3 regions of the Colwellia sp. MB3u-55 genome follow, and region 3 is predicted to be linked to each of the others. Evidence: predicted binding sites of a transcription regulator. Region 3 holds the regulator's gene; each other region holds the start of a gene.

Region 1 (7,874 bases), on a different contig from region 3:
TTTAGGAATGTGAAATATAATGTTGGCTTACCCAATGATATTTTTTCTGAGCGCAGTTTACGTAACCCCCCGAAAGAGTGGCTGGATTAATAAGCTAACGATGATCGTATAAACTCATCCTGATCCGTTTCAGCGACTAACGTTTTAACTGCTGAAATTAGTTTAGTTGCTGAAATTAATTCAGTATCGGGATTATTATTTATATCACTAACAATAAATGGACAGAATTATTTTGCAAAAATCAGTAAAAAATTTCTATTTTATAGTGACCAGCCTTTGTGCCGCTAGCGCAATTTTTGCCGCTAATGTTCTCGCAAACGAAACAGATAATTGGGGAGATGAGTGGAGCGAAGCAGTGGTTTCACCTTGGAAATTTTCAGGTTTTGTTGAAGCGGGTTATGGCTATTTATTACAGGATAATATTGTTGAGTCAAACGCATCATTAAGTGAAATCACCACACGCGTTAATCTTGATTACAGTCATGAATCTTTTGAGCTGGTTTCAAAAGCAGAGTTAATTTATGACGATGTATTAAAAGATACTTTTTTGCAAGCACGCGAATTAAATATCCGTTTTAGTCCCTCTGATAAAACAGATGTTAAATTAGGGCGGCAAATTCTGACATGGGGGACTGGTGATTATATTTTCCTTAACGACTTGTTTGCAAAAAACTGGCAATCATTCTTCTCGGGACGTGATGACCAATATCTAAAAGCGCCTTCAGATAGTGCGAAAGGTACTTGGTATATTGGTCACTATTCACTTGATCTCACTTGGACTCCTGAGTTCACCCCTGATGTTTACATCACTGGCGAACGTTTTTCTTTTTATTCACCGCAAGCACAAGCCATTGTTGCACCCGCTGATAATTTTAGGGTAAAAGAAACCAAGAAAGCACAATTTTCAGCGCGCCTTGCGACTAACAATAATGGCGTGGAATATGCGTTGTATGGTTATAAAGGTTTTTGGCCAACTCCCGTAGGTATTACAGAAGATAACAGTCAGCCATCACAAGCTTATTTTCCAGAAATGAATGCTTGGGGAGCCAGTGTTCGATTGTCATTAGCCGGCGGATTATTTAATGCTGAATATGCAAGTTATAACAGTATTGAGGATAATAACGGCACTAACCCTTTTATTGCTAATGGTCAAAATAGGTTGTTAGTGGCTTTTGAAAGAGAAGTAATTAAAAACCTGACTGCTAGCGTTCAGTTCTATGTTGAGCAAACCAAACATTATCAGCAATTTATTAGCCATTCTGCTACGCCAGCAACAGAAGTTGATGAAAATCGTCAATTATTAACCTTTCGCTTAACCTACAGAACATTGCAGCAAAAATTAATTTATAGCGTTTTTAACTTTTATTCTCCCACAGACAAGGATGGTTATCTTAAACCTTCAATAACTTATCGCTATAGCGATCAGTGGTTATTCTCGGCTGGGGCGAATTTATTTTGGGGTGAAGAAAAGTATACTTTTTTTGGTCAACATCAACAAAACAGCAATGCTTGGCTTAGAGTAAAAGCCCACTTTTAAATGACGCCAGCACTAAAGGCTCAATGTCTACAGAATTAATCTGACAATAACTTACAGTTTTTCAGTATATCCTAACAATTAGATCACTGAAACTTACCCGTAATAATATGAGAATGGCTGTAAATCTTCTGTTGAGCTTATTATGAACAAAATTATCATCGTCATCTGTTTTAACATCTTGTTTTCTTTTAATAGTTACGCAATGAAATCTAATGATTATATTATTTCTATTAAGCATGCAACTAACGACAGTGACTATTACTCAAGTGTTGGCGTAGAGGTAATTCATCGTAAACTTAATAGTTATTTAGGTTTCTCGGTTAATAGCTCAATAGGCTATGCAAGGGTTACCGATACCTTTGATTATCAACATGGTTTTATTGCATGGGAAGGCGGTATAAAAATAGGTTACTTTTCTAACTTTAGTCTTTATGCTGAATTTGGCGTTGATCTGCTTGAGCTTGCCTTTAATGATCGAAGTGACGATGACTATTCATATAATGATAAGCGCTATAATACAGATTTCGAAAATGATAACTTTGACCATCATTACAATGATAACGATTCAGATGGTTATATAGGGATCGGTAGTTCGATGATGATTGAGCAAATAAAAGTTACAGCATTTGTTCGTTTTCGTGAAATAAGTGGTTATAACTGGCAAGCAAAAAACTATGCCTTTAGCGGCATTGAGTTAGCGGTAGTTTTTTAATTAAATTACCATCGTTTGTTTGCTTGTTTCTTTCTTTTCTCTACGGCAAAATAGTCCCTATAGATATTTACAAATAATAGAGAAAATAATGAGCGCAAATTCAGCAGCACAAAATCAAATAAAACAAATGCTAACCATGCAAGACGCGATGAATACGCGTGTTAGTGATACCTGGCAAGAAAATGGTTATGAGTGGTATCGCGCCATTTGGGTTGAGTGTGCTGAAATGTTAGACCATCACGGATGGAAATGGTGGAAACATCAAGAAATAGATATTGCGCAAGTGCAATTGGAGTTGGTTGATATTTTTCATTTTGGTTTAAGCTTACGTTTAATGACAGGCGAAACCGTTACAAGTATTACTGACACCTTATCAACAGAACTCACTGAAAGCTCAGGCGAAAAAGATTTTAAAATTGCCCTTGAAAACCTAGCGTCAGCCGCCGTTACTAACAAAAGTTTTGATGCGATTGCCTTAGCTGATTGTATGCGTTTGATGAATATGGACCTAGATGAATTATTTCGTCAATATGTTGGCAAAAACACCTTGAATTTTTTCCGTCAAGACCACGGTTATAAAGAAGGGACATACATCAAAGTTTGGCATGACGAAGAAGACAATGAAGTATTAGCTAATTTAGTTAATACCTTAGATGCCAGTGCAAGTGATTTTCAGCAACAACTTTATGCCGCACTTGAGGCAAAATACCCAGCATAATTATTCGCTCAAAACCTAACAAAGACTCTAGATAAATAATAACTAGAGTCTTTTATCCCCCACCATTTTTTCCATTCTAAAACAGTATGTTAGCTTGAAGCATACAGAATAAACTCTACTTTTCGAACGGTTATTAAAACAACTCTTTTATATTAAGATCTGTCGCATAAATTCCACCTAGCCAAGGGTTATTAAAAGAATCTAGTGAATTATGATCTGTGGCACAAATTCTGCTTACTCAACTGTTATTAAGAAGACCGTCAAGAATTTGAACCGCCGGAGCAGTGTATGGAATTAATTCTCTTTGCCATGATCAGCCTAATTGTTATTGTCGCTTTGTTAGCTAGCCGCTTAAACGACAATAGTTTTCCTTTTCCATTTGATAAAAAGCAAAGTCTTTTTACACCAGCAGAGAAGAATTTTCAAAATTTGCTCGAACAAGCCCTTGGTGGTAAATATCGTATTATTAATCGAGTAAAACTTGCTGATATCGTCACTGTTCGTCATGGTGTGTCGAACAGAGCAAGCCAAACAGCATCAGCGAATGCCGAAAGTAAATACTTAGATTTTGCTATTTGTGATCGGGAGAGTATGAGGCTATGCGGCGTTATTGATTTAGTTGATACCCAAGGCAAAGGCTATAAAATCAAAAAAGACTGGTTTGTCAGCGGCGCATTAGAAGCATCTTCAATTCCTCATATTCGTATAAAAGTGAAAGCTAATTATACTGTTGACGAGATCCGCGCTTGTATTTACAGTCGACTTTTAGGAAACAGACCTCCTGAGCCAAAAATTAAAGGAAAAATTATTCCTGCTCCTATGCTAAAGCCTCGACCCAATAGAAATAGAGAAGAAGTTGGCGCCTTGTCTCCTATTGCCGCTCGCGCGCAATTAGGCTCATCAACAACAGGTAATGCTATGTCGCAACGAATTCCTGCACCGCAAGTAGCCGCATTACCTCATTAAACTCTACAATAAAATCACCCCATTATTAAAATAAAAAGTCAGTGATTTACATCGCTGACTTTTTTTTTCGCTTAGATATAATTACCGTGCGTGGCTGTATTAATGCCATAAAGGCTAAGAGTGGCAATGTGATCGTAATATATTGTTGCCGTATAATCTTATGCCTATTCAACTCATACATAGAAAGACAGGATGTCTGAGAAAGGCCATCCTGAACATATACGCTCTTTGCCATCTCGATAACCGCTCCTGCGTTACTCTACTTCCTACATCCATGTAGTCACAGCACCGCGTTATAACGTTCATCCTGAACATAAATATACGACATCTGGGAATCTTCACGTTATAATTGTTTTATTAGATGTTATCAACGAATTGGAAATAAAATGAAAGCAGGAATAATTGGCGCAATGGAGCCAGAAGTTGCTATTTTAAAAGCAAAATTAACTCATGCAGTAACGATCGAACATGCAGGTTATACTTTTTATCAAGGGCAACTCAACGGCAGTAATGTCGTTATTGTACAATCGGGGATTGGTAAAGTGGCTGCAGCCTTAGCAACCGCCATTTTAATTGATAAGTTCCAGCCTGACTATATTGTTAATACCGGCTCTGCTGGTGGTTTTGAACAGTCATTAAAAGTAGGCGATATTGTCATTAGTTCAGAAGTTCGCTATCACGATGTGGATGTCACCGCTTTTGGCTATGAGATTGGTCAGTTACCCGGCAATCCAGCTGCTTATATTCCTCACCCGACACTTGTTAAGGCCGCACAGGCAGGTGTTGCTGAATTGGAAAATATCCAGACCTTACTGGGTTTAATCACTACCGGCGATACCTTTATGACAGCTGATGATGATATTGCCAAAGCCCGCGCTAACTTTCCGACTATGGCCGCGGTTGAAATGGAAGGAGCCGCAATTGCTCATACCTGTCATCAATTTAAGGTGCCTTTTGTGGTTATTCGTTCTATGTCTGATATAGCAGGTAAAGAGTCTCCTACCTCTTTTGAAGCTTATTTAGAAACAGCTTCGGTGAATTCATCTCAGTTAGTTGAAAATATGCTCGACGCATTGCAAGGTAAAAAGTTAACTTAAGCCCTAAGTTTAATCGATACCAACGCCACTAATTTTGTGATCTTGTTCGCGCAAGGAGAATATATCAAAGCAAGGCTGACGATTTTCTAATCACTAGCTATAGGCATTGAGTGCGACGCAGGTTTGGAGTATTTTAACCCGCACAAGTGAGCAATAATTTAATGGAATGGCTATAAATATGACTGCTAATAATCTAACAAACTTAATTGATATCAGCCCTTTCGCCTATTCAGTTGTCATGCTTTACGGTGTTATTTTGATTAAGCTTTTTACTGGCTATTTAGCGAGTCATCAACCCTTAAGGTTTTTTCGAATTTTTTGCGATCAACTCGCCAAAAAAGTCAATAAAAGTAGGAATACTGACCGTCAGTGTTTTATTTCTGGTTTAATTGCTATTGTAGTTAGCCTTACGCCTATAGTCATTATTCTTTGGTTATTTGAAGCTTTTGTTGAGGCCACCTGGCTTTGGCAGGGATTTTTACTTTATCTTGCCTTAGGCTGTTTACAACTAGGAAAAACAAGTAAAGAGATTGCCAAGTTAATTGTCGCCAACAAAAATTTCGAAGCTAAACAGTTATTAAACCCCTGGCTGTTACGTAATACCGAACAGCTTTCCTCTTTGGGCTTAGCAAAGAGCTGTATTGAGATGTTATTGCTTCGAGCGGTACAAAATTTATTCACCATTAGCTTGGTATTTTTACTTTTTGGTCCACTTACTGCTTTAGTTTGTCGATTGCTTATTGAGATGCATTACAGCTGGAATAACAAACAAAATAGTTTTCAACCTTTTGGCGACAGTGTTGCTTTTATTGTCAACATTATACAATGGCTACCTAGCCGTATTTTTTCATTAATCCTGCTTTTGGGCTGTATTGGCAAAAATTTTGTTTTATTTTTTCGGTTAAATCGCCGCTACTTTTTTCAATTAAATAATAGCTATGTGCTCAATTTATTTTCCTTGTCATTAGAGGTTAAACTTGGTGGTGTGGCTATGTATCAAAATATAAAATTACGTAAAACAAGTTACAACGATCACGGCAGGCAGCCTCAAGCTACTGATATTATTCATGCCAGTAAACGTATTAGCCAAGTGTTCTATTTTTGTTTTCTATTTTTAACACTACTGACATTATTTATTTACTCGTTCAATATCAATAGGTAACAAACATGTATGAACTTCTTTACTGGTTAGATTTATTTGGTATTGTTGTCTTTGCCTTATCGGGTGCATTAATGGCTGGGCGTTATAAGCTCGACCCTTTTGGTGTTGTCGTATTAGCCGCAGTAACAGCGATTGGCGGCGGTACCATCCGCGATATTACTTTAGATACGCCAGTATTTTGGGTTGCCAATCCGATTTATCTTTATGTTATTTTATTGACTGCCGTGTTGACAATTATCATTATTCGCCGTCCTAAGCGTATTCCAAAGCGCTTTTTACTGATTGCTGATGCGTTTGGTTTAGCATTATTTGCTGTTTTAGGTACTGAGAAATCATTAAGTTTAGGCGCTCCTGTATTTGTTGCTGTTGTAATGGGCACCATCACGGGTGTTGCTGGTGGGATGATCCGTGATGTTATATGTAATGTTATTCCAATGATCTTACAAAAAGAAATTTATGCTACTGCTGCGATTTTAGGTGGCTCTTTGTATGCGTTATTTCGATACTTGGCTTGGCCAGAAAATATCGCCATTATTTCTGCAATTCTTGGCGCATTAACGCTGAGACTAGCCGCTATTTATTGGCGAGTTTCACTGCCAGCGTTTCATATTGTTGAAAAAGAAGAAAATAAATAATGCCAGCTCAGTGTTTTTCAGATATCGATAAGTTGTTTGTTTCTGTTAGATAATTAAGAGATACTAAAGGCTAGATTTTAATCACTTTATAATTTCATTAAATGACTAAACCATTATTAACACTCATCGAACTATTTTATGACTGATAAAGATAAAATCATCGAAAAACTATCTAAAAAAATAGTCATGTTAACTCAAGAAAATGAGCTCATTAAAGATGAGCATAAAAAATTAACTGAGTATTTATCTGCAGCTCTAGATAGGACTGGTTTATTTATCTGGGAGCAACATATACCTAGTGGGCAGTTAAAAATATTAGATCAAGCGTTTGGTAGCATGTGCGGTTTTGAAACCAATGAAATTGAATCAACAGTATCCTCTTGGAAAAATAACTTACATCCAGATGATAAAGAAAAAGTTATCGCTGCATTTGAAGAACATTTAGCGGGAATAACACCCTACTTTCATATGATTTACCGTATGAAACACAAGGACGGAAGTGATGTATGGGTATCTGATCGCGGCAGAGTTATTGAGTTTGATGATGATAATAACCCTTTACGTATGACAGGAACACATACTGATATTACCCAAGAAAAACTTTATGAATTAGAGTTAGCTCAATATGCTAATTTAGATCCACTCACTAATTTACTGAACAGAAAAGCCCTTGAACATAATTTTGAAGTCTACACTAACACCAGTAAATATTGTGGTGGTGCCTTATTTTTTATTGATTTAGACGATTTTAAATCAATAAATGATATTTACGGACATAAAGTGGGCGATAAATTACTGCTACATGTTACCAGTAACTTTGAAGCCTTAGCGCCAACAGACGCCTTAATTGCCCGATTCGGAGGTGATGAATTCGCGATTATTTGTAAAACAACCGATAGACTAACCCTTGAATTATTAGCGCAGTCGATATTAACAATATTAGCTAAACCCACAGAAATTGAAGGGATAAAAATATCAATTAATTTAAGTATCGGTATATGCATTTTTGAAGAAAATAATGAAAGCTTTGCCAATATCTATGAAAGA
Region 2 (7,874 bases), on a different contig from region 3:
TATTCAATCGCTAGGCTAAGTTCAACTTATTATAAATCATAAGATGATTAGCTGGATACGTTTTTAGTAATTTCATACTAAATAGCTATAGCCCCCTATTACCTTACCAGCATTAACGCGAGTAAACACCAAAGATTAATTCACCTTTTTTAATAAAACTGAAAATAAGGCACAGTGAAGGTACTATTCATTTACTCTCGTGGAGCACTTTAGAGAACTTCTTCTGTTGACTATGAGTAAGTATATTTATTAAAAGTTAAGTTTATAGTTCTAATAAAATCAAGAAAACAATAAATGTTTCTTATACTTGTACGAATAGAAGAGCAGGTGAAGGCGAGCTAAATAAAAAGAATAAGGGATTATATTTACGAAGTGATGAATAATGAGTCGCGAAAAATCAGCCTTAACTTTTCACGACTCCTCATATTATTTTCTAAAGTTAATTCCTGACTGGGCTGAAAAATAAGCAAAGAGGGTGTAAACCGCTGTTGCTTGCTTTAAGTCTTCAGGGTTCACCTTGTCCAAGGTATCGTTCTCTGTGTGGTGATAATCAAAGTACTTGGTGCCATCAGGTGCAAAATTCATGCTTGGCATACCTGCAGCGCTCATTACACTCATATCTGATTGTGCTTGTGCATTATTATCGTTTGATAATTCAACGCCTAACGGCGCAAGATGCTTAGCAAGATCGTTAATTGCCGTTAATGACTCTTTACCAACACCCGAAGTCATTTTATAAATTTGACCAACACCAAAGTCCCATTCAGCGCCAATGATATGATTATCCATATTTTTTTCATGGACCTCCATATATTTTTTTGCACCTAATAAACCCACTTCTTCAGCTGCAAAAAGAATGACGCGTATAGTGCGCTTTGGACGTATAGGTAATTGAGCAATATGGTGAGCAGAGGCAAGCATCATAGCAACACCCATACCATCATCTAATGCACCCGTACCGACATCCCAGCTGTCAAGGTGGGCACCAATTGAGACAATTTCATCAGGAAATTCGCTACCGGTTATTTCACCAATGACATTGGCAGAAACAGCTGTTATTTTAGCATCAGTATGGCTGGTTAATTTTAGATAAAAGCTAACCGGTTTATTACGCTTTAATTGATTAACAAGTAAGTCTGCGTCAGGATTTGAAAGCGCAGCCGCAGGAATTTTTTTCACGCCAGCCTCATAACGCATAATGCCGGTATGAGCTATACGGTTATTGTCTGTACCTACAGAACGCATAATTAATGCTGATGCCCCTTTTTTAGCGGCTACAACTGCCCCACCCACACGCGTACCTACTGCTGGACCATAGCCGTTACCGTCGATATGCTCTTCCATTTGATAAGAAACAAATGCAATTTTTCCATCTAAACTGTTATCTGGTGCCGCGATTAAGCCAGCTAAGGTTTCAAAATGTGCAACATCTCCAATCAACCCTTCTTCACTGGTAGCAATACTGCCACCAAGAGCAATGGCGACGACCTTATGAGGATAAGGCGAGATTATTTTTGCTTGTGCTTCACCACGTTGCCAAAAAGTACCCGTGACTTCTTCTGTCCACACTTTATCAAAGCCTAAAGCGTTCATTTTAGCTTGCGCCCAAATGACAGCTTTTCTATCACCTTCTGAACCCATTAATCGATGCCCCACTTCCGTGGTTAAAGATTCTAAGACCTTATAGGACAAATTAGATTGCAGAGCGGTATTTTTTAATTGTGTCAGTTGCTTAGTTTCTGATTCAGTCAGTGTTGCCGCTGAACTTGATAAAGCTAACAAAGTACTACTGAAAACAAGCGTTTTTATTACCGATTGAAAAGGCACTTTAAGCATTATATTCCCTTTTATAAATATTATTGATTATAGAATTAATTCAGTATCAAGAATCTTGCGCCGACATGCAAATAGGTTCGCCTTAAAAAAGTGGCAAACTATCTTTATTAAACCATTGAACCCTAATTAAGCGAATACTGAACTTTTAAAAGATTTATAGCTCAATACTACAGTGCCAAATATAAAGTTAACAAGCAGGATTACATTTAAATAAATTAAGCAATGGACTGACTTTCTCAATTATCTTGCATATAGCGGTACTGATAATTTTTACACAAGGGTTATCAACAGTTCCACTTAGCGCAGTAAAAAATAACGATTCGGTTAACCCTATTATTCAAGCTCGCCTATATTTTCCTTTACGGTTAAGGAAAAAAGCGACTCTTACTTCCAGCAAGGAACCGCTAGCCATTAAAGAAACCATACCAACAGATGAAACAAAAATAAGTAATGAATGGTTAGAAAAAACCAATAATAGGAATATTTTGCCTGCAAAGTTATCTAAACAGCCAATTGATAAAAACGTGTTGGAGAGTAAAACATCAAGTAAAAAAATGAGTCAAACGTCACTAGAGAAGCTTAAGCAACGTTTAGATAACCAAGCTCGTGAAAACGCTGCAAACGACAGCTTAACTAAATACCTAACCGATAAGAGTACAATTGCCCAATCCATCACAACGTATGATCAGTTAGCCCCAGCGAAAGCAAAAATTAAAGAAGTCGATTGTAATAGCAGTAAATTTAATAGTGCGCTAAATACGATGTCAACCCTGCTTGGCGGCAGTATCAGGTGTAATAGCATGCCTAATTTAAAAAACTTTTTAAATAAAAGAATGGCCGTAGCTGAAAAAAAGCACAAAAAAGCACAAAAAAGCCAGTAATATTTCGCTGGCTTTTTGTTAATCACAATGTAACTAAAGAGAATTAGATTGAGAAAGAAGATCCACAACCACAGGTTGATGAAGCGTTTGGGTTATGTACTAAAAATCGACTGCCTTCTAAGCCTTCAATATAATCAACTTCACCATCAACTAAATATTGTAAACTCATCGGGTCAATAACCATAGTGACGCCTTTTTTAACGATAGTCATGTCACCATCGTTCACTTTTTCGTCAAAAGTAAAGCCATATGAAAATCCAGAGCAGCCACCACCTGTTACATAAACACGTAATTTCAATTCCGGATTTTCTTCTTCTGTGATCAAAGATAATACTTTATTTGCGGCGGCATCGGAAAATTTTATTGGTAATTCGGGAGTTGACATATTGCTCTACTTACAAAGATGTTACGGGAGTGTCTCGCGTGTATTATCTTAAACTTGACTAATTTAGTCAAGTATTGTCTGAGATAGTAAAATTTATCAGCAAGAAGAAGAATTTTATCTAAAATATATACAAAAAATGCGCTATATAATTAACTATAGCGCATTAATTAAACCACTAACGGGTCAGTAGCTAATAGTAAATTAGTGAGTTATTTTTCTACGATAAATAAGACCAAACATAGCAAGTAACATTAACACAAATGTTTGTGGCTCTGGCACTGCAATAGTATCTCTAGGTGGAGCAAAAGAAGCTACACCTTCAATAATGTCATTAGCACAGGTCATTGCCCAACGAAAGGCTATTTGATTAGCTGTCGCTAATGCAGTATTGGCAACATCAAACGAAAAACTCACTTTACCGTAGCCATTATATGTATCACCAACGGTCTTAGCATAGCTATAAGAAGTATCTGCATACCATGAAGATGAATCATGAATCTTATCAGTATGATTATTATCAGCAAGCATAACCGCTTGATCAGCACGGGCACTGTTACCATGAAGAGTCGTTGAAGAAACAACTTGATTAGCACCAAAATTCGACTTCAAATGCCCAGTTCCTGAATTAGAATTACGTGCACCACTTAAATCGTAAACGTAGTTCCAATTTGTGCCGGTATTTGAATTAGCTGCAGCGCTAGTAAAGCTGTCATCTGAGGTATTTCCTTGGGGATCCCAAGGCGATTCTCCAGTACTGTTAAAACTATTATTAGCAGCCATAAACAAATCACCAAGCCTGATGCCGTCTCTATTTATATCGTTGTAAAATGCAGTAAAGATATCAACAGATAGTGTGGTACCGACACGAGAAACAAACATTTGGTCAACGTCATATAGATAAGATTTACCATTGATGTCATTTCTATGACCTTTACCTATATAATTATCTTGAATATCAGAATAACCTTTATCAGCATACTGCTTCATCATGTCTTCGGCGCTAAGTGTATCTGCAAACGCGTTAATACTTGATACTGATAGTGCAGCTATTGCAATCCATTTTAAACATTTCATATTTTAAACCTACTCCTAAATACTGGCATAAATAACATGTGTAATAAAAACACAAGACTATGTATAAATTTTTATTTACTTATTGACCCAACCCAGTTCAATATTCAGGCCAAGATTAAAAAGCCCTTTATTTTTAAATGCATAGGATTATATTATTTCATATAACGATTATCTTACCTAAAAGTGTAAAAAATATCGACAACTATTAAATGTACAACTTAAACAATTAAAGATCTGCTAGATATTCATAATGACTCCTAGTATCCTTAGCAATTGATTTTCATAAGAGAAATAATTAAATGGCCTCTTTGGTAAAAACGACTTTAGCCTTACTCTGCGGGACAATTTTATTGCTGAGTTCGCATGCTCTGGCTTTGCCCGATCAAAGCGCAGATAAACCTTATGAAGATGCCCTAGCAAGTTTTTACCTTTCTGAACTCAACGCGGCAATTATTCATTTAAAGAATGCTTTAAAAAATAATCCTGAACATTTACCTTCTATGGTGTTACTCGCCGAAGTATATATTGCTATGGGTGATGGCGCATCAGCAGAAAATCAACTAGAAAACGCCCAAGAAAAGAATGCCGATGAAAGTAAAATACTGCCGTTAATGCTTGAAGCTTATCTTTTACAGCAAAAATATAAAAAAGTAATTAATGCCCCAATGGCTTCTATAACTCAAAAACAACAACTGAGTAAAGTTGCCGTATTGCAAGGACGTGCTTTCATAGCGATGAATAACTTAGCGCAAGCAAAAGTTTTATTCAAAGAAGCTTTAGAGTATATGCCTAGTAGTATTAAAGCCCAATTAGGCATAGCACAAGTAGGTATGCTTAATGGAAGTATGCTCCAAGCAAGAGTCTATATTGATAAGGCACTATCTTCATCGCCAACCAACAGTATCGCTTTAACAATGCTTGCCAATATAGAACAGCAAGCTGGTAATCAGATTGAATCGTTAAAAATAATTTCACAAGTTATTGAGCTAAACAATAAAGATTTTCCTGCGTTACTTACGCGAGCCAGTTTATATATTGAACTGGGTGATTTTCAACTTGCTTTAAACGACCTTAGTATAATCATCACAGAAATTCCCAATGAGCCAAAAGCAAATTATTTAAAGATAATTGCGAACAGTGCCTTAGGTAATACTGAAGAAGTTAATAAAACAACCGCCCATATCAATACCGTATTGATGGGATTACCCGAAGATATAATGAAACAGAATCCCGTGTATCTTTATTTAGCGGGTGTGATTAGTTTTCAGCAACAAGAAAATTTAAAGGCTCAAGATTTTTTGCAAAAATATATCGCTATTATTAGTGACGATATAAGAGCGTTAAAGTTAGCCGCTCAAATTGAACTCGCATTGAATAATCCCTTTCGTGCAAAAACATTATTAGTAAAATCTAGACTAGTAGCCCCTAACGATGTTGAAACATGGTCGCTTCTTGGTCAGACCTATACCGTATTAGGAGAACTACAACTTGCTGAGGATTACCTCAAAGATGTTATTAACAGTGATAAAGAAAATCCCCAACCTTTATTTGAGTTAGCAAAGTTAGAAATTTTATCGGGAAAATTCCCACAAGCTATTACTCACCTTCAATTAGCAAAATCAATAGATGCTAATATAAGTTTTATTGTGCTGCTCGCAGAGGCCTTCCAACAAAACAATCAGTTTGAACAGGCACTAGAGCAATTGAACCTTGCATTAACTTTACAAAGTGATGATAGCGTTTTGCACTTACAAAAAGGTATTTTATTAGGTCAACTAAAACAGCACCTACTAGCAAAAAAATCACTAGAACAATCACTAAAGTTAAACCCTAACAACCTTAGAACACTTGTCCATTTATCAAGAATCGATGTTATAGAACAACAGCCAGAAAAAGCGATAGCAACAATAAATAAGAAAATCGTTGAACTAACAGAACCCAATTCATTTTTACTGATTGAGCTAGGTAATATACATCGCCTAACCAACAATAATAATGAAGCGTTATCAGCCTACAAAAAGGCCTATAGTGTTGATAACACTAACCCCAATGCATTAATAAATATTATTGAAATACAAGTCATGCTTGGCCAATTGAAAGAAGCGATAACCTTAACCAGTCAGTTTTTAAACAAGAACAACAAGGCAGGAAGTATTTATCTAGCGCTCGCTAATTTATACATGGCAGATAAAGAATACCAAAAAGCGTTTAGTACTTTCGAGTTAGCGGTTAAAAATAGTAATGATAAATCAAATGTTTATAATGTTTTTGCTGATGCCCAATTGTCACGCTCAGATTTTGAAGGTGCTACACTCAGCTTAAAACGATCAATTTCATGGAATGCTGAAAATCTTGACTCCCATTTAAAGTTGTTTGATATTTATCTACAACAAAAAAACGAAACGTTAGCGCTCGATATTTTAAAGCGTATAGCCAAAAAAATTACTAATATTATCTTTTTAAACAACCTTGAGGGTAACTTATACTTACAGTTAGGAAAACTAGACGAAGCAGAAAAAATATTTCTAGCTTCCTTGCGAAAAAGTAAAAACCGGCCCGCTGTTTATGGTTTATATCGTGTATACAAACAACAAAAGCACTTTTCAAAGGCGCTTAACTTATTAACCCCTTGGGTTAAAGAGAACCCAAAAGACATTACCTCTCAAATAGCAATCGCCGATACACTAGTCGCAAGAAATCAACTTCAGAGTGCGGCTAAAAAATACCAAGATTTAATTGAAGCGTTTTCTGAACTGCCAATTTTGTTGAATAACGCCGCACAAGTATTCATTAAACTGGAGCAGTTCCCTCAGGCATTAACGTATGCAAAAAAAGCACACAAGCTATTACCTGATAATGTCGCAATAATGGATACACTTGCTTGGTCTTATACCCTAAACAAACAAGCAGATTTGGCACTACCTATATTTAGACAAGTTATTGTTAAAGATTTCAACAATGCTGAAATAAAGTATCACTTAGCTGTTACTTTATATCAATTAGATCGCAAGAGTGAAGCAAAAAAATACCTAAAGGCTGCGTTAGAAAATGAAAGTACACTTCCTAACAGAGCTGCTGCTATAGCACTTATGGAAAAGCTTACTGTGGAATAGCGTGAATAATTAAAAAACACTTGTCATTATTGAGTGTTTTTTAATAAATCATTCCAAATATAGCTCTGGTCTATTCGCTGATATTTTTGCCATCTGTTCTTCGGTAAAATAGCAGCTAATTCTAACTTTTCAGGTAAGAAATCATCTGGAAGAGTAAACTCACCTTCAACGATTTGAAAATATTGAAAACTAAAGGATAAATCTTTCTTTGTAGATACCGATATATTACTTAACTTTAATTCGCTCGGCTTATTATCTAAACTCCCCAATAAAGTAAAATCGACATAGCCTTTAACAAAACGTTTACGTACTTGCTGTTGCATTAAAACAATTTGAAAACGAAAATGATGTGGACTGGCTGTTGGATGGACCATCATTCGATCGATTGCCAATCCATCAGCGGTTTTTTCTGGTGCCATCACTTTTTCATAAAAAGCTAATTCTTTTTTTACTTCATAATGCTCAGACTCCATTATTTTTAAAAGCTCTTGGGAGTGCTGATTAGCCATACGTTCAACTTCTAGCTCTACTTCAAGGGTATTAATCTGACTGTTTTGCTGAACATTTTTTTCATAAAGTTTACTC
Region 3 (7,874 bases):
GCATCTTCTCCTTGGGTAATAACCTCTACGGTTTTCCCAAAGCCACCGGCCAGTAACATTAACCCCATAATACTGCTGGCATCAGCTTCTTTGCCCTCTAAGCAAATAGTAACGTTAGCATTAAGCTTTTGGCTTAACTGGGCAAGTTTAGTGGCAGCACGTGCGTGTAATCCCAGTTTATTGCTAATGGTTAATGATTTATTATATTTTGGCATAAAGTGACCGTTATTAAGTGCTTTGTATTTTAATGTCGCGATGATGAGATTGAACATCTTCGCGTTCTTTTCTGAGATTGTTTGCTAATATTTCCGCAATATAAACTGAACGGTGTTTTCCACCTGTACAACCAATAGCGATAGTAATATAGCTGCGATTGTTTCTTTCTAAGTGGGGTAACCACGTCATCATAAAACTGTTAATTTGCCAGATAAATTTAGTGACAATCGGTTGGCTAGCAAGAAAGTCTCGCACGGGTTGATCTAAACCAGTAAAACCTTTTAAGTCTGTTTCCCAAAAAGGGTTAGGTAGAAAACGTGCATCAAAAACATAATCTGCGTCTTGTGGTACACCGTGTTTAAAGCCAAAAGATTCAAACACCACCACCATAGATGCCGAGGTTTTGCCCAAAATTCGCTCACGCACTAAATCAGATAATTGATGAGGTGATAACTGGCTGGTATTAATATACAAACCCGCACGCGTCGAAATAGGCTCAAGCAGCTTTTTCTCTAAAGAGATGGCTTGGTCGAGTGGAATATTTTGTTTAATTAAAGGATGCAAACGACGCGTTTCACTAAAACGTCGAATAAGATCAGAGTCATCGGCATCTAAATACAGGATATCGAGTTTTACCGTTTTTGGCAGATAATCTAATATCTCTGAAACATCATTAGGGTCATTGGGTAAGTTACGTACATCTAAACTAACCGCTACTTTGTCGTAATCATTAATAACGGTATGTGCTAATGCAGGCAATAAATTTACCGGAATATTATCGACACAGTAGTAGCCTAAATCTTCGAGTACACGTAAGGCGACACTTTTACCTGACCCTGAGCGACCACTGACTATCAAGAGTTTCATTTGAGTTTTCCTGGGTTATTATTAGATTTTATTAACGTTGAGCATGCTTTATTATAGTAAAAAGCTCTTGCGAATCTTTGCATTTTCTTATTTGCTTTGCGAATTGTTTAGTACTAAATATTTGCGCAATACTTTGTAAGGTATCTAAATGTTGTTGGCAGTTTTCTTCGGGTACAAATAACGCAATAATAATATCGACAGCACGGTTGTCTATCGCATCAAATTCAACGGCTTGTTCACTGGTCAGCAATACAGCAATAACTTGTGACGTGTTAGTTAATCGACCATGAGGAATCGCAATGCCATTTCCTATACCGGTAGATCCAACTTTTTCACGCGCCATTAAGCTTTCGAATAATTGATGAGTATCAATATTGTCGAATTTTTTTGCCGCAGTTGTGCTAATTATTTCAAGGAGTTTTTTTTTGCTTGTACCCTTAATTGCACACAGGGTGCAATCAAGGGTAAGGATATCTTGCAACTTCATTATACTACTTAGATTCTTTGGTGAGTGAACAGGCGATAAACAGCATTAATGCTGATTCGTTTTACCTTTGTACTTTAATATTTGCCGGTCAAGCTTAACAACAAGACTATCAATAGAGGCATACATGTCAGCATTTTCAGCTTTTGCATGTAAATCAGAGCCACTAACGTGAACAGTCGCTTCAGCAATTTGATTTGATTTTTCAACGGTGAGAACAACATGTACATTATTGATATGATCAAAATGTCGGCTTAATTTTGTCATCTTAGTCGTGACGTTTTCTCGTAAAGCTTCGGTAATGTCAACATGGTGGCCAGAAAGATTAATTTGCATAAGCTTAATTCCTCATCTTTTCGTTAAAGTAAACTTTTTCGTTGGTTAGAAGGTGGAATAGAAAGTGACTCTCGATATTTTGCTATGGTACGTCGAGCTACATTTATCCCTTGGTCGGCTAATAAATCAGCCATTTTACTATCACTAAGTGGTTTTGCTGGGATTTCGGCAGCAACAAATTTTTTGATTAGTGCACGAATAGCTGTTGATGAGCATTCGCCACCGCTTTCGGTGCCAACATGGCTTGAGAAGAAAAACTTCAGTTCGAAAATTCCACGTGGCGTATGCATGTACTTTTGTGTTGTCACTCGTGAAATGGTTGATTCATGCATATCGACAGCTTCGGCAATATCATTTAAAACCATTGGACGCATGGCTTCATTACCATGTTCAAAAAAGCCAATTTGACGTTGCACAATACAGTTTGACACTTTTAATAAAGTATCATTACGGCTTTCTAAGCTTTTAATAAACCATTTAGCTTCTTGTAAATTTGAGCGAATAAATTGTGTGTCCGCTGTCGACTTCATCGAACGTGACATCGAAGCATATTGCTGATTCACCGAAAGTTTTGGCGCAGTATCAGGGTTTAATTCGACCACCCAACGGCCATTTTTCTTTTCAACAGACACATCAGGAATAACGTACTGGTCGTCACTCTTCATCACACTATCGCCGGGTCTAGGGTCAAGTGATTGAATAAGACGTACCACTTCGCGCAGTTGGTCTTCTTTCAGTCGAGTTTTACGCATTAATGTACGATAGTCTCGGCTACCCAGCAGATTAATATGGTCACGCAAAACTAACTTACTTTCTGCTAGCCAAGGTGTAGCTGGGTCAAATTGATTAAGTTGAATGATTAAACATTCTGAAATTGAACGAGCAGCGACGCCGACAGGATCAAAGAGGTTAATACGTTTTAGTACCACCTCTATTTCATCAAGCTCTACTCCTTCAATGGCAACACTCTCTAAAATGTCTTCACTAGATACCGTTAAGTAACCGGCGTCATCAACCGCATCAATAATTGCTGTCGCTATAGTGCGGTCTGTTTCGGTAAAAGGGCTTAATTCCATTTGCCAGCGCAAATGATCTTGAATAGAGTCTTGGGTCTCGCCTTGGTAAGTATAATCTTCTGAAGAGGGGCCTGAACTTGAACTTGCTGCACCAGCTGTGTAGTTATCATCCCAAGTGGTATCCATGTTTAATTCTTCAGGGATATCGTTTTTGTCCATGGCTTCAGTAGTGGTGATTTCATCAATGGTAGGCGTAGCGTCTTCGCTACCATCAGAAGCTGGGGCTTCTTTAACATCACCAGTACCGGCAGTGTGAGCTTCTTCAAGGTTGTCAGTACTTTTATCTTCGGGATTATTTGAAGACTCATCCATTTCTAATAATGGATTGCTTTCTAAGGCTTCTTGAATTTCTTGTTGAAGCTCTAACGTAGACAGTTGCAGCAATTTGATTGCTTGCTGCAATTGTGGCGTCATGGTTAATTGTTGTCCTATGCGGAGTTGTAGAGTAGGGCGCATTTAGGTCATTAACTTCCTATTATTTTTAATGGGATATTTTCGTTTTTTTCATACGAAGATATTATTCACTTACTGACTACTATAGCGTGAATTGTTCACCAAGGTATACATCTCTTACATGTTGATTTGCAAGAATTTGATCTGCAGTACCTTCTGCAATAAGTTCACCATGACTAACAATATACGCATGTTCACATACATCGAGAGTTTCACGTACATTGTGATCAGTGACCAACACACCAATGCCACGTTCTTTTAAGTGTAGAATAATTTTTTTAATATCACCTACTGAAATTGGGTCAACACCAGCAAAAGGTTCATCTAATAAAATAAATTTTGGTTCAGCAGCTAAAGCGCGGGCAATTTCTACTCGGCGGCGTTCACCACCCGATAAGCTCATGCCTAAATTATCTTTGATATGACCTATGTTGAATTCTTCAACAAGATGTTCTAATTTTTCTTCACGTTCAGCATCTGATAATTCTTTTCGTGTTTGTAAAATAGCCATAATATTATCGTAAACACTGAGTTTTCGAAAAATAGAGGCTTCTTGTGGTAAATATCCGATGCCTTTTCTAGCACGCTCATGCATAGGCGCTAACGTCAGGTTTTCGTCATTTAAAATAATATCGCCACTATCACTTTCAACCAAACCAACGATCATATAAAAAGAAGTTGTTTTTCCGGCACCATTTGGGCCCAGTAAACCGACTATTTGTCCTGCTGAAACTTGCATACTGACATTTTTAACCACTTTTCTGCCTTTATAGGCTTTGGCAAGGCCTTTTGCCATTAGGGTGCTAGTGCTCATAAATTAATTTTTTCCTGAGTTTTCGCGTCTGTGGTTGTCGCTTTAATTTTTTCTTTTGGCTGAAAAATCGTTTTAGTGCGTTCGTTAGATTTACTTTCAGCATTAACATACTGAGTGGCAATATTGTAAGTAATTCTACTGCCACTAACTTCACTGCCTTCTTGCTGTAATAGCGCATTTCCTGAAATGATCACTAAATTATTTGCAGGCTCATATCTTATTTCGTCGGCTTGTAAGCTAAGTGGAGTGCCATCGGCTAAGGTTTGTTTAAAGGTTGCTGGCTTCCCTTTAGCGATGTAGGTTTTTTCTTCACTGCCTGATTGAGTCAGCACTTGTACTAAATCAGCACGTATAACTAATGAACCTTGAGTGATCACCACGTTATCAATATAGCTGAATATTTTATTTTTAAGATCAACGGCTTGTCTTGAAGCGTTAATTTCAATCTTTTGTTTTATATCAAATTTTTCAGCGAAAGCTGACGAAAATAGCGGAGTTGATAACAATAAGCACAGTAGGCTATTTTTTAACAATTTCATAAATTGATTTCACATGTTTAGTTAGTGTCATTTGGTTGGTGTTTAAGTCGACAATTAAACCTTTACCATCGATGGTAAATCCTTTACCGATAATTTTAATTTCTTGTTCTGAACTTATGATGTTAGTTTTTAGATCAAGTTCAAAGTATTTTCCTTGAACTTCTTGTAATAAGCTATCGGGATCTGTTGCTAACAGGCGGACATGCTTTTCTAATTTCACCCGGTTGTTATTGTATAATATGCCTTCATTGGCAGATATTTTCCATGCGGGCGCATCATTTTTTGGATGAAGTGTGTATTGAGGAAACTCAAAGTTGGTAATACTTAACTCAGGGTAATGTTCCATACGATGGGCATCAACAACATAAGCTAAACTTCCTTGATGTTTATAAACATTACTGTGTAAATTTTCGGCAATAAAATCAGGGGTCAGCGTCTTATCAATCGCTTGTAATTGTGGTGCTGAGGAATTTCTCCATTCAATTATACCGTAAACGCCTCCCGCAATTAGAAAAAACAACAAAGTTAAACTATAAAGTCGATTCATATACTCGCACCCGAAGCATTTGCTAAGGTGTTTTGGCTAAGCATGATTAAATCGCATATTTCTCGAACAGCACCAAAACCGCCATGGTTAAAAGTGGTGTAATTTGCGATAGATAAAATACTTGGGTGGGCATCTTGAACAGCAATACCCAAGCCTACGGCTTTGATACACTCATAATCAGGCATATCATCACCAATATAAGCAATTTCCTCGAGGGATAACTTTAATTGCTTAGCCATCGTTTTCAAGGCGGGTAATTTATTTTCTTCACCTTGCACTATATATTTAACATTTAAGGCTGACATACGTGTTGCGACAATATTTGATGTTCTCCCGGTGATCACCGCTACATCGACACCGCTGGCGCCTAATGCTTTTATGCCGTAGCCATCTTTAGTGTGAAAAGCTTTTAATTCTTCACCATCGTTACCCAAATAAATACGGCCATCAGAAAAAACGCCATCAATATCACATATCAGTAGCTTTATTGTTTTCATGGTATTGAATGCTGTGTCAGTAATTTCGCCATAGAGTGTTTGCATATTAGATAAGACCTGATTTTAGTAAGTCGTGCATATTCATTGCGCCAATAGGTATATTATTGTCATTAACAATAATTAAACCATTAATTTTTTTGTCTTCCATGATCTTTAAGCCTTCGGCGGCTAGCATATCTTGATGAGCCACAGTGGGATTTTTTGTCATCACTGATGCAATAGTATCGAGATGTATATCAATACGTTCATCAAGAATACGACGTAAATCTCCGTCAGTGAATAAGCCTTGTAATTGACCACTCTCGTCGACTACCGCCGTCATCCCCAAACCTTTTAACGATACTTCAACCAACGCATCCTTAATTTTAGCATTAGCATTTACAGTTGGTAAGCGCTCACCACTATGCATTATATCGCTAAGACGTAGTAATAGGCGTTTTCCTAAACTACCACCGGGATGAGAGAGTGCGAAGTCGTCAGCGGTAAAGCCGCGAGCATTTAATAAGGCAACAGCGAGTGCATCACCCATTACTAGGGTTGCTGTGGTACTTGATGTTGGCGCTAATCCTAGTGGACAAGCCTCTTGTGAAACAGCAACACAGACATGGGTATCGCCTAGTTTTGCTAAGGTTGAGGCTGGATTCCCCGTCATCGCAATAAGTTTAGCGCCAATACGTTTTATGACTGGCACTATTGCTAACACTTCACTGGTTTCGCCCGAGTGCGAAATAGTTAACACGACGTCATCACCGGTAATCATACCTAAATCACCGTGACTTGCTTCACCAGGGTGAACAAAAAAAGAAGGTGTACCGGTGCTCGCCAGCGTTGCAGCAATCTTGCCACCGATATGGCCTGACTTGCCCATGCCAGCAATAATAACCCTACCTTTACAGTTAAACATTAACTGACAGGCATATTCAAAGTTCTCATCAATGTACTGGGCTAACTCTGCAATAGCCTGTTGTTCTATGTGAATAACGTCTAACGCTAGCTGTTTAAAATCGTTCATTATTAGCCCGTTTTTATTTTGTAAATTGCTATTATAGTGTTTGTTATTGCTTTATTTGACTAAAAAGTAGCGCTTGATAAGCGATAAAAGCGCCTATTAATAACAAACCTTTTAAGCGGCCAATGCAAAACTTTCCGGCACGACGAGTAAAACACAGTATAAATAATAATACGGTAACGCCAAGCATGTAAGGAGCGTCACGTGCTGCGGCATCTGAATCTACTTCGCCCGGTGCAATTAAGCCAGCGAGCGAGAGTACGGCTAAAATATTAAAGATATTAGAGCCAATAATACTCCCTAGCGCTAAATCATCTTCTTTCTTGATAATACTCATAATACTTGCCGCAAGTTCTGGCAAGCTTGTGCCAACGGCAATAACGGTCAAACCAATCACTAAGTCACTGATGCCAAATGCTTTAGCAATAAAAACGGATGAATCGACCAGGTAGCTAGCACTCATAGGTAAGAAAATAATACCAACGACTAGCCAAAGTAAAGATTTAGGTTTGCTAACCGCGTCTGGCACTTCTTGTTCTGCTTCAATGATCAATGGATCATCAATTGGCCGAGTTTTAGAGGCTCTTATGGTGATAAAAAGTAACGCAAATATATAAACAAAAAAGCCGATCATCAGTGATAAGCCTTCGTTAAAGCCAAAGTAATCGTCAGAAAGCATCCAATAGGCTAGGGCGGTAACAATTAAAATTAATGGAATTTCTCGTCTTACCGTTGATGAGGAAACGTTTAAAGGTTGAAATAATGCTGTTATACCGAGTACCAAAGCAATGTTAGTAATGTTTGAACCGATTGCGTTACCGATAGCTGTATTATTGTTACCGTCTAAAGATGCTGTCGCTGCAATCATCATTTCTGGAGCAGATGAACCCATGGCAACAATAGTTAAACCAATAATCATCGGTGAGATACCAAAATTTCTTGCTAATGATGAGGCACCAAAAACAAATTTATCAGCACTCCATACCAGAGTAACAAGTGAAACAAGTAAAATTAGAATCTGTAATAACATTAAGGG

The links. Region 3 encodes sigma-54, which starts transcription at its own class of promoters, with help from an activator protein. Its sites were predicted from a motif close to GTTGGCACGNNNNTNGNNT; they were not measured.
Region 1: a site for sigma-54 is predicted at 3,185-3,203, ahead of H4J66_RS03050 (DUF2726 domain-containing protein). Genes of this name have one in related genera too.
Region 2: a site for sigma-54 is predicted at 4,272-4,290, ahead of H4J66_RS13040 (PEP-CTERM sorting domain-containing protein). Genes of this name have one in related genera too.

Annotation. Positions count from the first base shown of each region.
Region 1 covers NZ_JACGUS010000070.1:25,280-33,153, forward strand. Annotated here, with positions in the region: gene H4J66_RS03030 (outer membrane lipoprotein-sorting protein) at 1-90, shown strand, start outside; gene H4J66_RS03035 (hypothetical protein) at 233-1,537, shown strand; gene H4J66_RS03040 (hypothetical protein) at 1,740-2,249, shown strand; gene H4J66_RS03045 (dUTP diphosphatase) at 2,338-2,967, shown strand; gene H4J66_RS03050 (DUF2726 domain-containing protein) at 3,256-3,933, shown strand; gene mtnN (5'-methylthioadenosine/S-adenosylhomocysteine nucleosidase) at 4,320-5,030, shown strand; gene H4J66_RS03060 (cobalamin biosynthesis protein) at 5,209-6,192, shown strand; gene H4J66_RS03065 (trimeric intracellular cation channel family protein) at 6,198-6,827, shown strand; gene H4J66_RS03070 (sensor domain-containing diguanylate cyclase) at 6,966-7,874, shown strand, end outside.
Region 2 covers NZ_JACGUS010000116.1:236,012-243,885, reverse strand. Annotated here, with positions in the region: gene H4J66_RS13055 (M20/M25/M40 family metallo-hydrolase) at 427-1,836, opposite strand; gene H4J66_RS13050 (hypothetical protein) at 2,082-2,717, shown strand; gene erpA (iron-sulfur cluster insertion protein ErpA) at 2,761-3,102, opposite strand; gene H4J66_RS13040 (PEP-CTERM sorting domain-containing protein) at 3,304-4,176, opposite strand; partial or broken gene prsT (XrtA/PEP-CTERM system TPR-repeat protein PrsT) at 4,476-7,211, shown strand; gene H4J66_RS20815 (hypothetical protein) at 7,172-7,309, opposite strand; gene H4J66_RS13030 (DUF6776 family protein) at 7,316-7,874, opposite strand, start outside.
Region 3 covers NZ_JACGUS010000122.1:504,812-512,685, reverse strand. Annotated here, with positions in the region: gene H4J66_RS18510 (HPr family phosphocarrier protein) at 1-215, opposite strand, end outside; gene rapZ (RNase adapter RapZ) at 229-1,083, opposite strand; gene ptsN (PTS IIA-like nitrogen regulatory protein PtsN) at 1,115-1,570, opposite strand; gene hpf (ribosome hibernation-promoting factor, HPF/YfiA family) at 1,616-1,903, opposite strand; gene H4J66_RS18490 (RNA polymerase factor sigma-54) at 1,927-3,435, opposite strand; gene lptB (LPS export ABC transporter ATP-binding protein) at 3,515-4,246, opposite strand; gene lptA (lipopolysaccharide transport periplasmic protein LptA) at 4,243-4,785, opposite strand; gene lptC (LPS export ABC transporter periplasmic protein LptC) at 4,766-5,332, opposite strand; gene kdsC (3-deoxy-manno-octulosonate-8-phosphatase KdsC) at 5,329-5,874, opposite strand; gene H4J66_RS18465 (KpsF/GutQ family sugar-phosphate isomerase) at 5,876-6,841, opposite strand; gene H4J66_RS18460 (calcium/sodium antiporter) at 6,885-7,868, opposite strand.